Regions from separate parts of the Actinoplanes sp. CA-142083 genome, predicted to be linked through region 2. Evidence: riboswitches for the same ligand, from Rfam matches in the RefSeq annotation. Region 2 holds a riboswitch; the other holds the start of a gene.
What was found. Region 2 has a riboswitch for cyclic di-AMP ahead of ACQPZX_RS29205 (NlpC/P60 family protein). Riboswitches for the same ligand answer to the same signal wherever they lie in the genome.
Positions count from the first base shown of each region.

Region 1: another riboswitch for cyclic di-AMP. It lies ahead of ACQPZX_RS02085 (coiled-coil domain-containing protein); the one in region 2 lies ahead of ACQPZX_RS29205 (NlpC/P60 family protein).

Region 1 covers NZ_CP192076.1:430,922-436,193, forward strand. Annotated here, with positions in the region: gene ACQPZX_RS02080 (glycoside hydrolase family 65 protein) at 1-1,396, shown strand, start outside; gene ACQPZX_RS02085 (coiled-coil domain-containing protein) at 1,448-2,485, opposite strand; cyclic di-AMP (ydaO/yuaA leader) riboswitch at 2,491-2,624, opposite strand; cyclic di-AMP (ydaO/yuaA leader) riboswitch at 2,832-2,964, shown strand; gene ACQPZX_RS02090 (coiled-coil domain-containing protein) at 3,013-3,981, shown strand; gene ACQPZX_RS02095 (ABC transporter ATP-binding protein) at 4,003-4,785, opposite strand; gene ACQPZX_RS02100 (ABC transporter permease) at 4,772-5,272, opposite strand, start outside.
Region 2 covers NZ_CP192076.1:6,364,215-6,369,486, reverse strand. Annotated here, with positions in the region: gene ACQPZX_RS29220 (cytochrome ubiquinol oxidase subunit I) at 1-586, opposite strand, end outside; gene ACQPZX_RS29215 (BlaI/MecI/CopY family transcriptional regulator) at 664-1,011, shown strand; gene ACQPZX_RS29210 (M56 family metallopeptidase) at 1,034-1,936, shown strand; cyclic di-AMP (ydaO/yuaA leader) riboswitch at 2,059-2,195, shown strand; gene ACQPZX_RS29205 (NlpC/P60 family protein) at 2,212-3,204, shown strand; gene ACQPZX_RS29200 (MarR family winged helix-turn-helix transcriptional regulator) at 3,294-3,746, opposite strand; gene ACQPZX_RS29195 (epoxide hydrolase family protein) at 3,800-4,873, shown strand; gene ACQPZX_RS29190 (AAA family ATPase) at 4,918-5,272, shown strand, end outside.

The DNA.
Region 1 (5,272 bases), 4.8 Mb from region 2:
GGCGGTCCGCTTCGGGCTGTTCCACACGCTGCAGGCGGGCGCCCGGGCCGAGCAGCGCCCGATCGGCTCCAAGGGACTGTCCGGCCCCGGCTACGACGGCCACACGTTCTGGGACGCCGAGACCTTCGTGCTGCCCGCGCTGACCTACACCCAGCCCTCGGCGGCGGCCGACGTGCTGCGCTGGCGGCACTCGACGCTCGACCTGGCCCGGGAGCGCGCGCAGACGCTCGGCCTGCAGGGCGCGGCCTTCCCGTGGCGCACGATCCGCGGCCAGGAGTGCTCCGCGTACTGGCCGGCCGGCACCGCGGGCTTCCACATCGGCGCCGACATCGCCGACGCGGTCCGCCGTTACGTGCAGGCCACCGGCGACTACGACTTCGAGCGCGAGGTGGGCCTCGAGCTGCTGATCGAGACCGCCCGGCTGTGGCGGTCGCTGGGCCACCACGACCGGCACGGCCGCTTCCACATCGACGGCGTCACCGGCCCCGACGAATACACGGCCGTGGTCGACGACAACATCTACACCAACCTGATGGCCCAGCAGAACATGTTCAGCGCGGTCGAGGCGGCCAAGCGCCACCCCGACCTGGCCCGTCAGCTCGGCGTGGACGACGAGGAGATGGCCTCCTGGCGGGACGCGGCGGCGGCCGTGCACATCCCGTACGACCGGGAGCTCCACGTGCACCAGCAGTCGGAGGGCTTCACCCGGCTGCAGGAGTGGGACTTCGAGAACACGCCCCCGGAGGCGTACCCGCTGCTGCTGAACTACCCGTACTTCGACCTGTACCGCAAGCAGGTGGTCAAGCAGGCCGACCTGGTCATGGCGATGTACATCCGCGGCGACGCGTTCACGCCAGAGGAGAAGCAGCGCAACTTCGCCTACTACGACGCGCGGACCGTCCGGGACTCGTCGCTGTCGGCGTGCATCCAGGCCGTCATGGCGGCCGAGGTGGGCCATCTCGAGCTGGCCCACGACTACCTGGGCGAGGCCGCCCTGATGGACCTGCACGACCTGCACCAGAACTCGCGGGACGGCGTGCACGTGGCGTCGCTGGCCGGAACGTGGATCTCGTTGATCGCCGGCCTCGGCGGCATGCGGGACTTCAACGGCCAGCTGTCGTTCGCGCCGCGCCTGCCCAGCCGGATCAGCAACCTGGAGTTCTCGCTGCTGTGGCGGGGCCTGCGGGTGCGGGTGAACGTGACCGCCGACGAGGCCACCTACTCGCTGCGCAACGGTGGCGGCTCGGCCCGCCTGGTGTTCAGCCACCACGGCAAGGAGATCGAGGTGACCCAGGTGAAGCCGGTGACCGTGCCGATCCCGCCGCAGGGTCCGGTCGGGCCGCCGCCGACCCAGCCGGCCGGTCGCTCCCCGGTGCGCCGGGCGCCGCAGGACTGACGCACTGACTGAAAAGGGCCCCCTTGGGGGCCCTTTTCTTGAAACGACTTCTTAAAGCATTGATACGTGTACGTGGTCCTTGTGGTTGCTCGCGCCGTGATAGGCGTGCCAGCCGGTGGCCGGGAACCAGATCTGCGCGTACCAGATGACGTAGTAGATGCCCAACCGGTCGGCGTTGCGCACCAGGAACGCCATGAGGTCGTTGCCGTAGTTCTTCATGTCGGCGTTGTGCGCGACCGAGAATCCGCTCTTCTGCAACGACCAGTCGCAGGCCCGGCCCTTCGGGTGCTCGAACGGACCGCCGTTGCGGTGACAACCGACGAAGCGATTGAAGCCCGCCTTCTTCACCTCTTGGTACATGTGCAATGTACGGGCGGTGATGCAACCGCTTGTGGTCGGATCCTTCACCGTGCATTTCTCCGCCGAGAATCCGCCTTCGGAGTTGCGCGGGGCCGGCGCCGCCTGCTTGGACACCGCGTCCACGAAGCCGCCGGTGAGACTCTCGCCACCGACCAGCGACAGCGCCTTGTCGGCCGCGTCCTTCTGCTTCTTCATCGCGACCAGGTTGGTCTGCTGCTGCTTCACCTCGGCGTCGAGCGCGGCCTTCTTGGCGGTCACGTCGTCGATGGCCGCGTTCAGCTCGCGCAGCTTCCGGTCGTGCAGGGTGTTGATCTCCTCGAGCGAGACCGCCTTGGCCAGGAAGTCGTCCGACCCCTGGCTGCCGAGCAGGAAGCTCGCGGCGCCGAGGTGACCGGTGCGGTACTGCTGCGCGGCGATCGCGTTGACCTCGGGAACCAGCGAGTCGCGTTTCGCCTCGGCCAGGTTGATCTGGATGGCCAGCTTCTTCTGCGTCGTGGTCGACTTCGCCACGGCGGCCTTGGCCTGCACGAACTTGCGGTTCGACGACTCGAGCACTTCGTTGAGGGTGGAGTTCGACTCGATCTCGTCACCCTTCTCGTCGGGCTGGGCCGACGAGGACGACGAGTCGTCGGGATCGGCGCTCGCGGGCGCGGCGGGCGCCGCGAAGATCGAGGCAGCCACGAGCGGCGCCAGGGCGAGGGTCAGCCACCGGCGGGGGCGTACGGTCATCCACGTTCCTTCCGGGTTACCGCCGACCGGGTTAGCTGACGGGTTCGGGACGGAAGCGATCCCTACCGCTCTCGCGGATTCACCCCAGTGGGACATTGGGTCCCCGGCTCGCCTTGCGGCGATTGGGCGGCGGCCTGCCGGCACCTCGGGGGCGGCGCCTCGGTGGCAGAGCCGCGGGTGAGTTTACCCGAGGTCGCGCGACACTTCAGTCTCCGGAAAATGCGAATGCGGTAATCCTTCGAGCACTTTCCGTGATAAGTCGACGCACGGTCATCCGGTGATCGCGTGGAGTGCGAGATCTGTCGATCAATCGATGTCATGGGTATCGTCGGTCGCGATCCCCGCCCGGGGATCGCCGCCTAATCGCCTTTGGCGAGTCGGGGACCCAGGTTTTTGTTGGGGTGAATCCGCTCTCAGCGGTAGGGAACTTCCGTCCCGAACCCGTCAGCTAACCCGGTCGGCGGCCGACGGAAGGAATGGTTGTGCGGCACATTACTGTCCGCCGGCGATTAGCGGCGTCGCTCGCCATGGTGGTGGCCGCCTGCGGCCTGGCCTTCGCGGTCGCGTCGCCGGCCGGCGCGGCCCCCGGCGACACCGGCGACGACGGCGAGGGCGGCTCCAAGACCCTGATCCAGCAGCTCGAGGCGGCCTCCAAGGGCTACCTCGAAGCCAAGGACGCGCTGGCCGCGAGCAAGAAACGGCAGGTCGAGCTGACCGCCCGGCTCAAGGAGCTGGACACCGAGCTCGCACCCCGGCAGGCGGCGTTCGACCAGATCGTCCAGCAGTCCTACATGAGCGGCCGGCTCGGCCCGATGAGCGCGCTGCTCACGGCGGACTCGTCCGGCGGTTTCCTGGACCGTGCGGAGACGCTCCAGACGGTCGCGGCGAAGCAGAAGGCCGTGATGGCCGACCTGGAGGCCACCCGCGACGGTCAGGCCAAGGCGAAGCTCGCGATCGACGCAACCATCCGCGACCAGCAGAAGCAGGTCAACGTGATGGCCAAGCGCAAGGTCCAGGCCGAGAGCGCGCTGAAGGCGGCCAACGCCGGGCAGGACGACCCGCAGCCGAGCGACGGCGGCAGCAGCGCGAGCTCGGGCTCGTTCCAGGGCGGCAGCGGCATGGTGGACGACCCGACCAGCGGCGGCCGCATCACCCAGCGCATGCTGTTCGCCATGCGGCAGGCCCAGTCGGCCGGCTTCAACCACTACGTGCACTGCTTCCGCGAACAGAACAGCGGCGAGCATCCGAAGGGGAGAGCCTGCGACTTCGCCGCCGACAAGGACGGGTTCGGCGGGGTGGCGACCGGCAGCAGCAAGACGTACGGGACCAACCTGGCGAACTATTTCATCAACAACTCGAGCAAGCTCGGCGTGCTCTACGTCATCTGGTTCCGACGCATCTGGCTGCCGTCGAGCGGCTGGAAGTCGTACTCGGGTGGCAACGGCGACCCGTCGAGCGACCACACCAACCACGTGCACCTGTCAGTGCGCCCGTAGCTCGAGGGGAGTACGGGACCTTCACTTCTTGACGAAGGTCTCGTACTCCTTCATCACGTCCTCGGTCGGGCCGTCGGCCTTGATCACGCCGCCTTCGAGCCAGATGCTGCGCTCGCAGGTGTCCCGGATCGACTGCTCGCTGTGGCTGACCAGGAAGACAGTGCCGGCCTCGGCGCGCAGGTCGCGCACCCGCTGCTCGCTGCGCTTGCGGAACTTCGCGTCGCCGGTGGCGAGGGCCTCGTCGATGAGCAGCACGTCGTGCTTCTTGGCCGCGGCGATCGCGAAGCGCAGCCGGGCTCCCATGCCGGACGAGTAGGTCCGCATCGGCAGCGAGCTGAAGTCGCCCCGCTCGTTGATGCCGGAGAACTCGATGATGTCCTGCACCTGGCCCTTGACCTCGGCCGGGCTCATGCCCATGGCCAGGCAGCCGAGCATCACGTTGCGCTCGCCGGACAGGTCGTTCATCAGCGCCGCGTTCACGCCCAGCAGCGAGGGCTGGCCGGCCGCGTAGATCGCGCCGCCCGGCTCGACCGGCAACAGCCCGGCGATCGCCCGCAACAGCGTCGACTTGCCCGAGCCGTTGGTGCCGATCAGGCCGATGGCCTCGCCCTTGTAGGCCACGAAGCTGACGCCCTTGACCGCGTGCACCTCGCGCACGGCGGCGCTCTTGGTGCGGGTGACCAGCCGCTTGAAGCTGCTCAGCGGCGAGTTCTGCGCGGCCGACACCGAACCGTGGATGCGGTAGATGATGTGCGCGTTCTCCGCGATGATCGTGGGGACCCGCTCGTCGTCAGCCACGGCCATAACCCTTCTCTCCACGCCAGAAGTACGCGTACCCGCCGATGCCGACCACCAGCGCCCAGATGATCGCCTGGATCCACAGCCGGGTCGGCGTGCCGGCCAGCGGCACGTCCTCCATCAGCGCGTGCCGGATCAACTCGATGTAGACCAGCAGCGGGTTGGCCTGGACCACGGCGAGCTTCCACCCGTGCAGGTGCTGGGTGAACTGGGTGACCGGGTAGAGCACGGCCGAGCCGTACATCCAGACGCGCATGATGAACGGGATCAGCTGGCGCAGGTCGTGCAGCTTGGAGCCGAGCCGGGCCACCAGCATCGTGAAGCCGGCGTTGAAGAACGTCTGCAGCAGCAGCGCCGGTATCGCCAGCAGCCACTCCCACGTGAGCGGCTCGCCGGTGAACAGCACGATCGCGATGAGCACGGCCATCGAGGCGATCATGTTGCGTGCCTCGACCAGGACGATCGAGATCGGCAAGCTGGCCCGCGGGAAGTG
Region 2 (5,272 bases):
CGCCCCCGATCATCGCCGCCCCGGCCAGGGTGTGCGGGAAGGCCGCCAGGTTCACCTTGTTCGTCAGCAGCTCGGCGAACGACGTAAGGCGCGCTCGCCCGGTGACCGGATCCATCTCGTACGCGATCGGGTTCTGCATGAAGCTGTTGGCGGCAAGGATGATGAACGCGGACAGGATCGTGCCCAGCGAGACGATCACGATCGTGGCCGCGTGCGCGACGCGGGGCAGCCGGTCCCAGCCGAAATACCAGAGCGCCAGGAAAGTCGCCTCGAGAAAGAACGCGAGCATCCCCTCGATGGCGAGCGTGGGCCCGAAGACGTCGCCGTAGAACTTGGCGAACGCGCTCCAGCCCATGCCGAACTGGAACTCCTGCACGAGGCCGGTCACGACGCCGACCGCGAACGTGACGATGAGAAGTTTCCCGACGAATTTCGTGAGATCGCGGAACTTGTCGTTCTTCGTGCGCAGCCAGGTGATCTCCAGGCCGGCCGCGATCGCCGCCAGGCTGATCGACATGGGCACGAAGAAGTAGTGGTAGATCGTCACGACCGCGAACTGCAGGCGCGTCAGGTCCAGCACGTCCATCGGATGGTCCCCCTCTACGACGGCTCGTAGTAGATACTACGACGTGTAGTACGACGCTGTGCAGTAGACTGGGACACATGGCGCTGGGAGACCTGGAACGCGAGGTCATGACGGTTCTGTGGGACGCCGCGGAACCGCTCACGGTGCGGCAGGTGCACGAGTCGCTCAGCCGCGACCGCGACCTCGCCTACACGACCGTGATGACCGTGCTCGACCGCCTGGCCAGAAAGGCAGTCGTGGTGCAGCAGAGAGCGGACCGCGCCTACCGGTACGCCCCGGCGCAGTCCCGCGAGGAGATGACGGCGTCGGTCATGCTCGACGCGCTCAGCGCCTCGCCCGATCAGGACGCCGCGCTGGCGTATTTCGTCGGGCAACTTTCGCCGGCGGCGCTGCAGGCCGCCATCGAAGCCGCCACCAAGAAGTGATGGAGAGCCACGGGATCGCCGGATGACCGCGCTGCTGCTCGGCGCGCTCGGGCTCACCCTGTCGCTGATCGTGCCCGGCCTGCTGGCGCGGGCCCGCTGGCCCGACCGGGCGCCCGCCGCCGCCGTGCTGCTGTGGCAGGCCGTCACCCTGGCCGCCGTGCTCTCGGCCCTCGGCGTCGTGCTCGCCGCGCCCGAGGAGCTGACCCGCGCCGCCGGCTCCGGAAAGCCGGTCACCGCCGCCGCGCTGATCGGCGCCCTGGCGGTGGCCGCGATCATCGTGCTGCGGCTGCTCGTCTCGCTGTGGGGAGTTTCGCGGCGCTCGCGGGCCCGCCGCGCGAAACACCGCCTGCTCGTCGACCTGCTCGACAAGGCCGAGCACCGCGAGGAATTGGACGCCGGAAACGTTCGCGTCCTCGCCGGAAACTTGCCGCTCGCGTATTGCGTGCCCGGCCGGGAGGCGCGGGTGGTGCTCAGCGACGGCGCGCTTCGCCTGCTCGACCGCGACCAGGTCGACGCCGTCCTCGCCCACGAGCAGACCCACCTGCGCCACCGGCACGAGGTGGTCATGGAGTCGTTCACGGCCTTCTATCGCGCCGTGCCGCGTCCCCTGCGCAGCCGGGCGCCGCTGGACGCCGTACACGTGCTGCTGGAGATGGTGGCCGACGACGCCGCCCGGAAACGCGCCGGCGCCGCGCCCCTGCGCGGCGCGCTCGAACGCCTGACCGACGCTGTCCCCCTGGCGGAGGAAGTCGTGCCCGAACGAAACTCGCAACGACGCCGGCTGGACCGCCTGGCGGCTCCGCAACGCCCCTCGGCGGCCCTCAACACGGTCGTCGCGGTCGTCGCGCTTGCCCTGCTGGTACTACCCACCGTGATCCTGGTCGTCCCGTGGCTCGACCGCGCGCTGGATGCCTGGCCTCTCTGACCACGCTGGGTAGCGAAAGCCGTGCAGGAAGTTTCCCCGTCGTGGCAACTTCAGTTACCCGCATGATCGAGGGTACGGTGGTCGGCGGTCCGGCAGCCCCCCATCGTCCATCCGGCCGATCTGACGGATCACCGCCTAATCGCCGCATGCGGCGAACCGGGGACCCGAGTAGTCGGGGTGAAGCCGCAGTCCCCCTGCGGCCGGGCGCGCTTCCCGCCCGAACCCGTCAGCTAACCCGGTCGGCGGCGCGAGGGAAGAAGGGATAACGCACCTACGTGAAACGGATTGGGGCGCGCCGCGCCGCAGTTCTGCGCAGCATCGTCTGCGCCGTCGCCGCGGTCGGGATCGTTCTCACCGGCCCGTCCGTAGCGCACGCAGCACCCGACCCGGCCACCGTCGAGGCCGAGATCGACAAGCAGTGGAACCAACTCGAGCCGGTCATCGAGCAGTACAACGACGTGCACGGCAAACTGCTCAAGAACCAGGCTCAGCTGAAGAACCTCACCAAGCAGCTCACCCCGCTCCAGGTGCAGGTGGACGTCGCCCTTTCTCAGGTTCGCGGCATGGCGGTCGACGCGTACAAGCAGGGCGCGCCGAACGCTTTCAACGCCATGATCGTGAGCGGGTCGCCCACCGGGCTGACCGACAAGCTGACCTATCTCGATCAGCTCGCTCGGCACCAGCAGGACCAGATCGCCGGGGTCGCGAAACTTCGCGACAAGTACGCCGGCATGAAGTCCGACCTGGACGTGCTGACCAAGTCCATCGCGGCCCGCGATGCCGACCTGGCCAAGCAGAAGGCCGCGATCCAGAAGAAGATCGACAGCCTGCAGAAGCTGCGGATCCAGGCGTACGGCTCGGCGGGCGAGGCCGACGGCCCGTACAAGACCGGACCGTGCCCCGTCACCTACACCAACGACAAGGGCGGCCGAGCGGCGCAGAAGGCATGCGACCTCATCGGCAAGCCCTATGTCTTCGGTTCCGACGGACCGAACAGTTACGACTGCTCGGGCCTGACGAAGGAGGCGTGGGCCAGCGTGGGGGTGCATCTCGAGCACTACACGAAGGACCAGTGGAACGAGGGCAAGGCCGTGTCCCGGAACGAGCTGCAACCGGGTGACCTGGTCTTCTACTACCCCGGAAGCCTCCATCACGTCGCCATCTACATCGGCGGCGGCATGGTGGTGCACGCCCCGCACACGGGTGACCATGTACGGATGGCGACGATCGAACGGGGACCGATCGCCGGCTACCGGCGACCGGGCTGAGATCCGGAACACGAAGAAGGGCCGCCGGAAGGCGGCCCTTCCGCGTATCTAGCGGCTCGCCGTGTCGCGGGCAACCGGGAAACCTGCCGTCAGTCCATGGGCGGCGGGGCGGCCTCCCGCACACGGTGGTGCCGGTAGAGCTTCGCCAGCAGCGTGGTCAACTGCTCGCGCTCCACCCGGTCGAGGGGCTCGAGCAGCTCCTCCTGGATGGAGCCGACCTGCCGGGCCAGCTGCTCCGCGCGCGCCCGCCCGCCGTCGGTGATCGTGATGATGTTGCGGCGGCGGTCGTCGGGGCTGGGCACACGCTGGACGAAACCATCGGCCTCCAACTCGTTGAGGGCCTTGACCATGTCACTGAGGTGGATGCCCACGCGCCGCCCGAGGTCGGCCTGGCTGGCCGGGCCCTCGGTGGCCAGCGAGGAGAGCACGCGGTAGTGGTACCCGCGGGCGCCGACATCCGCGAACCGGGCGCTGACCATGCGCCCCGCAAACCCGGCGGTCTGGGTCAGCAGCCAGCTGGGCAGGTGCTCCACGCTCTCCACGTGAGCAGCATAACATTTGCGCTCCTAACGTTAGTGGACCTAACGTTAGGAGCATGAACGAATTCAGCGTGCACGTTCCGCAAGCAGAGCTCGACGACCTGAACGAGCGGCTGGCCCGCACCCGCTGGCCCGACGAGCTGTCCGGCGCCGGCTGGGACTACGGCATCCCGCTCGACCGGGTGCGGCAGCTCGCCGACGCCTGGCAGAAGCTCGACTGGCGCGCCCACGAGGCGCGGCTCAACGCGTACCCGCAGTTCACGACCACAATCGACGGCGAGAACATCTGGTTCTTGCATATCCGCTCGGCGTCGCCGGACGCGATCCCGCTGATCCTCACTCACGGCTGGCCCGGCTCGGTGGTCGAGTTCCTCGACCTGATCCCGCTGCTCACGCCGCGTTTCCACCTGGTGATCCCGGCGATTCCGGGCTTCGGATTCTCCGGGCCCACCCGCTCCCGCGGCTGGGGCCAGCAACGGGTGGCGCAGGCCTGGGTGAGACTCATGGCCGATCTCGGGTACGAGCGTTACGGCACCCAGGGCGGGGACTGGGGCTCTGGCATCTCGCGCCTCGTGTCCGCCGCCGACCCGGCTCATGTGATCGGCGTGCACATCAACTTCATGCCGACCGGGGGCGCCTACGACGGGAAACTTTCGCCGCTCGACGCCGAACGGCTCGAGAAGACCCTGAAACTGGCCGCCAATCGCCACCCGCATCAGGTGCTGTTCGCGGCGGCGCCACAGACCATCGCGTACGCGTTGAACGACTCCCCGGTAGGCCAGCTCGCCTTCCTCGCGGAGAAATTCTCGCAGTGGGCCGACCCGGCCCATCCGATCCCGGACGAGGTGATCCTGACCGACGTCATGCACTACTGGATCACCGGCACGGCCGGGTCGTCGTCGCGCCTGGTCAAGGAGAGCGGCCTCGGCAGCGGTCCGGTGCCGTGCCCGGTCCCGATCGGCATCGCGGTCCTCCCCAAGGACATCGTCCAGCCGGTCCGTCCCCTGGTGGACCTGCGTCACGACGTCCGGCAGTGGACCGAGTTCCCGTCCGGCGGGCACTTCGCGGCGCTGGAGGTGCCCGAGCTGCTGGCGGCGGACATCACGTCGTTCTTCCACGAGGCCCTGTGACCGCGCCGCGATCTTGTCAGGGGGCGCGGGCATAATTTGCTGTCATGAGCGACTCGCCCCTCATCGACAGCCTGAGCGCCGCCGTCGAGGCCCGGCCCGACGACCTGACGCTCCGGCTCCACCTGGCCGAGCTGCTGGTGGGGGCGGGCCGCGGCGCCGAGGCGATCGGCCACGCGGCCCAGGTCCTCGCCCGCGAGCCGGGCAACGAGACCGCCCAGCGCCTGATGACCTCGGCGCTGGGCGGCCCGGCGCCGGCCGAGTCGCCGGCGCGGGAAAAGCCGGCCGCTGAAAAGCCCAAAGGCGACGACACCGTCGACTGGGCGGCCATGGAGCAGGATCTCGGCGACATCGTGCCGCCGAGGTTCGCCAAGGCCGACGACGAGCCCGACCCCGTGCGGG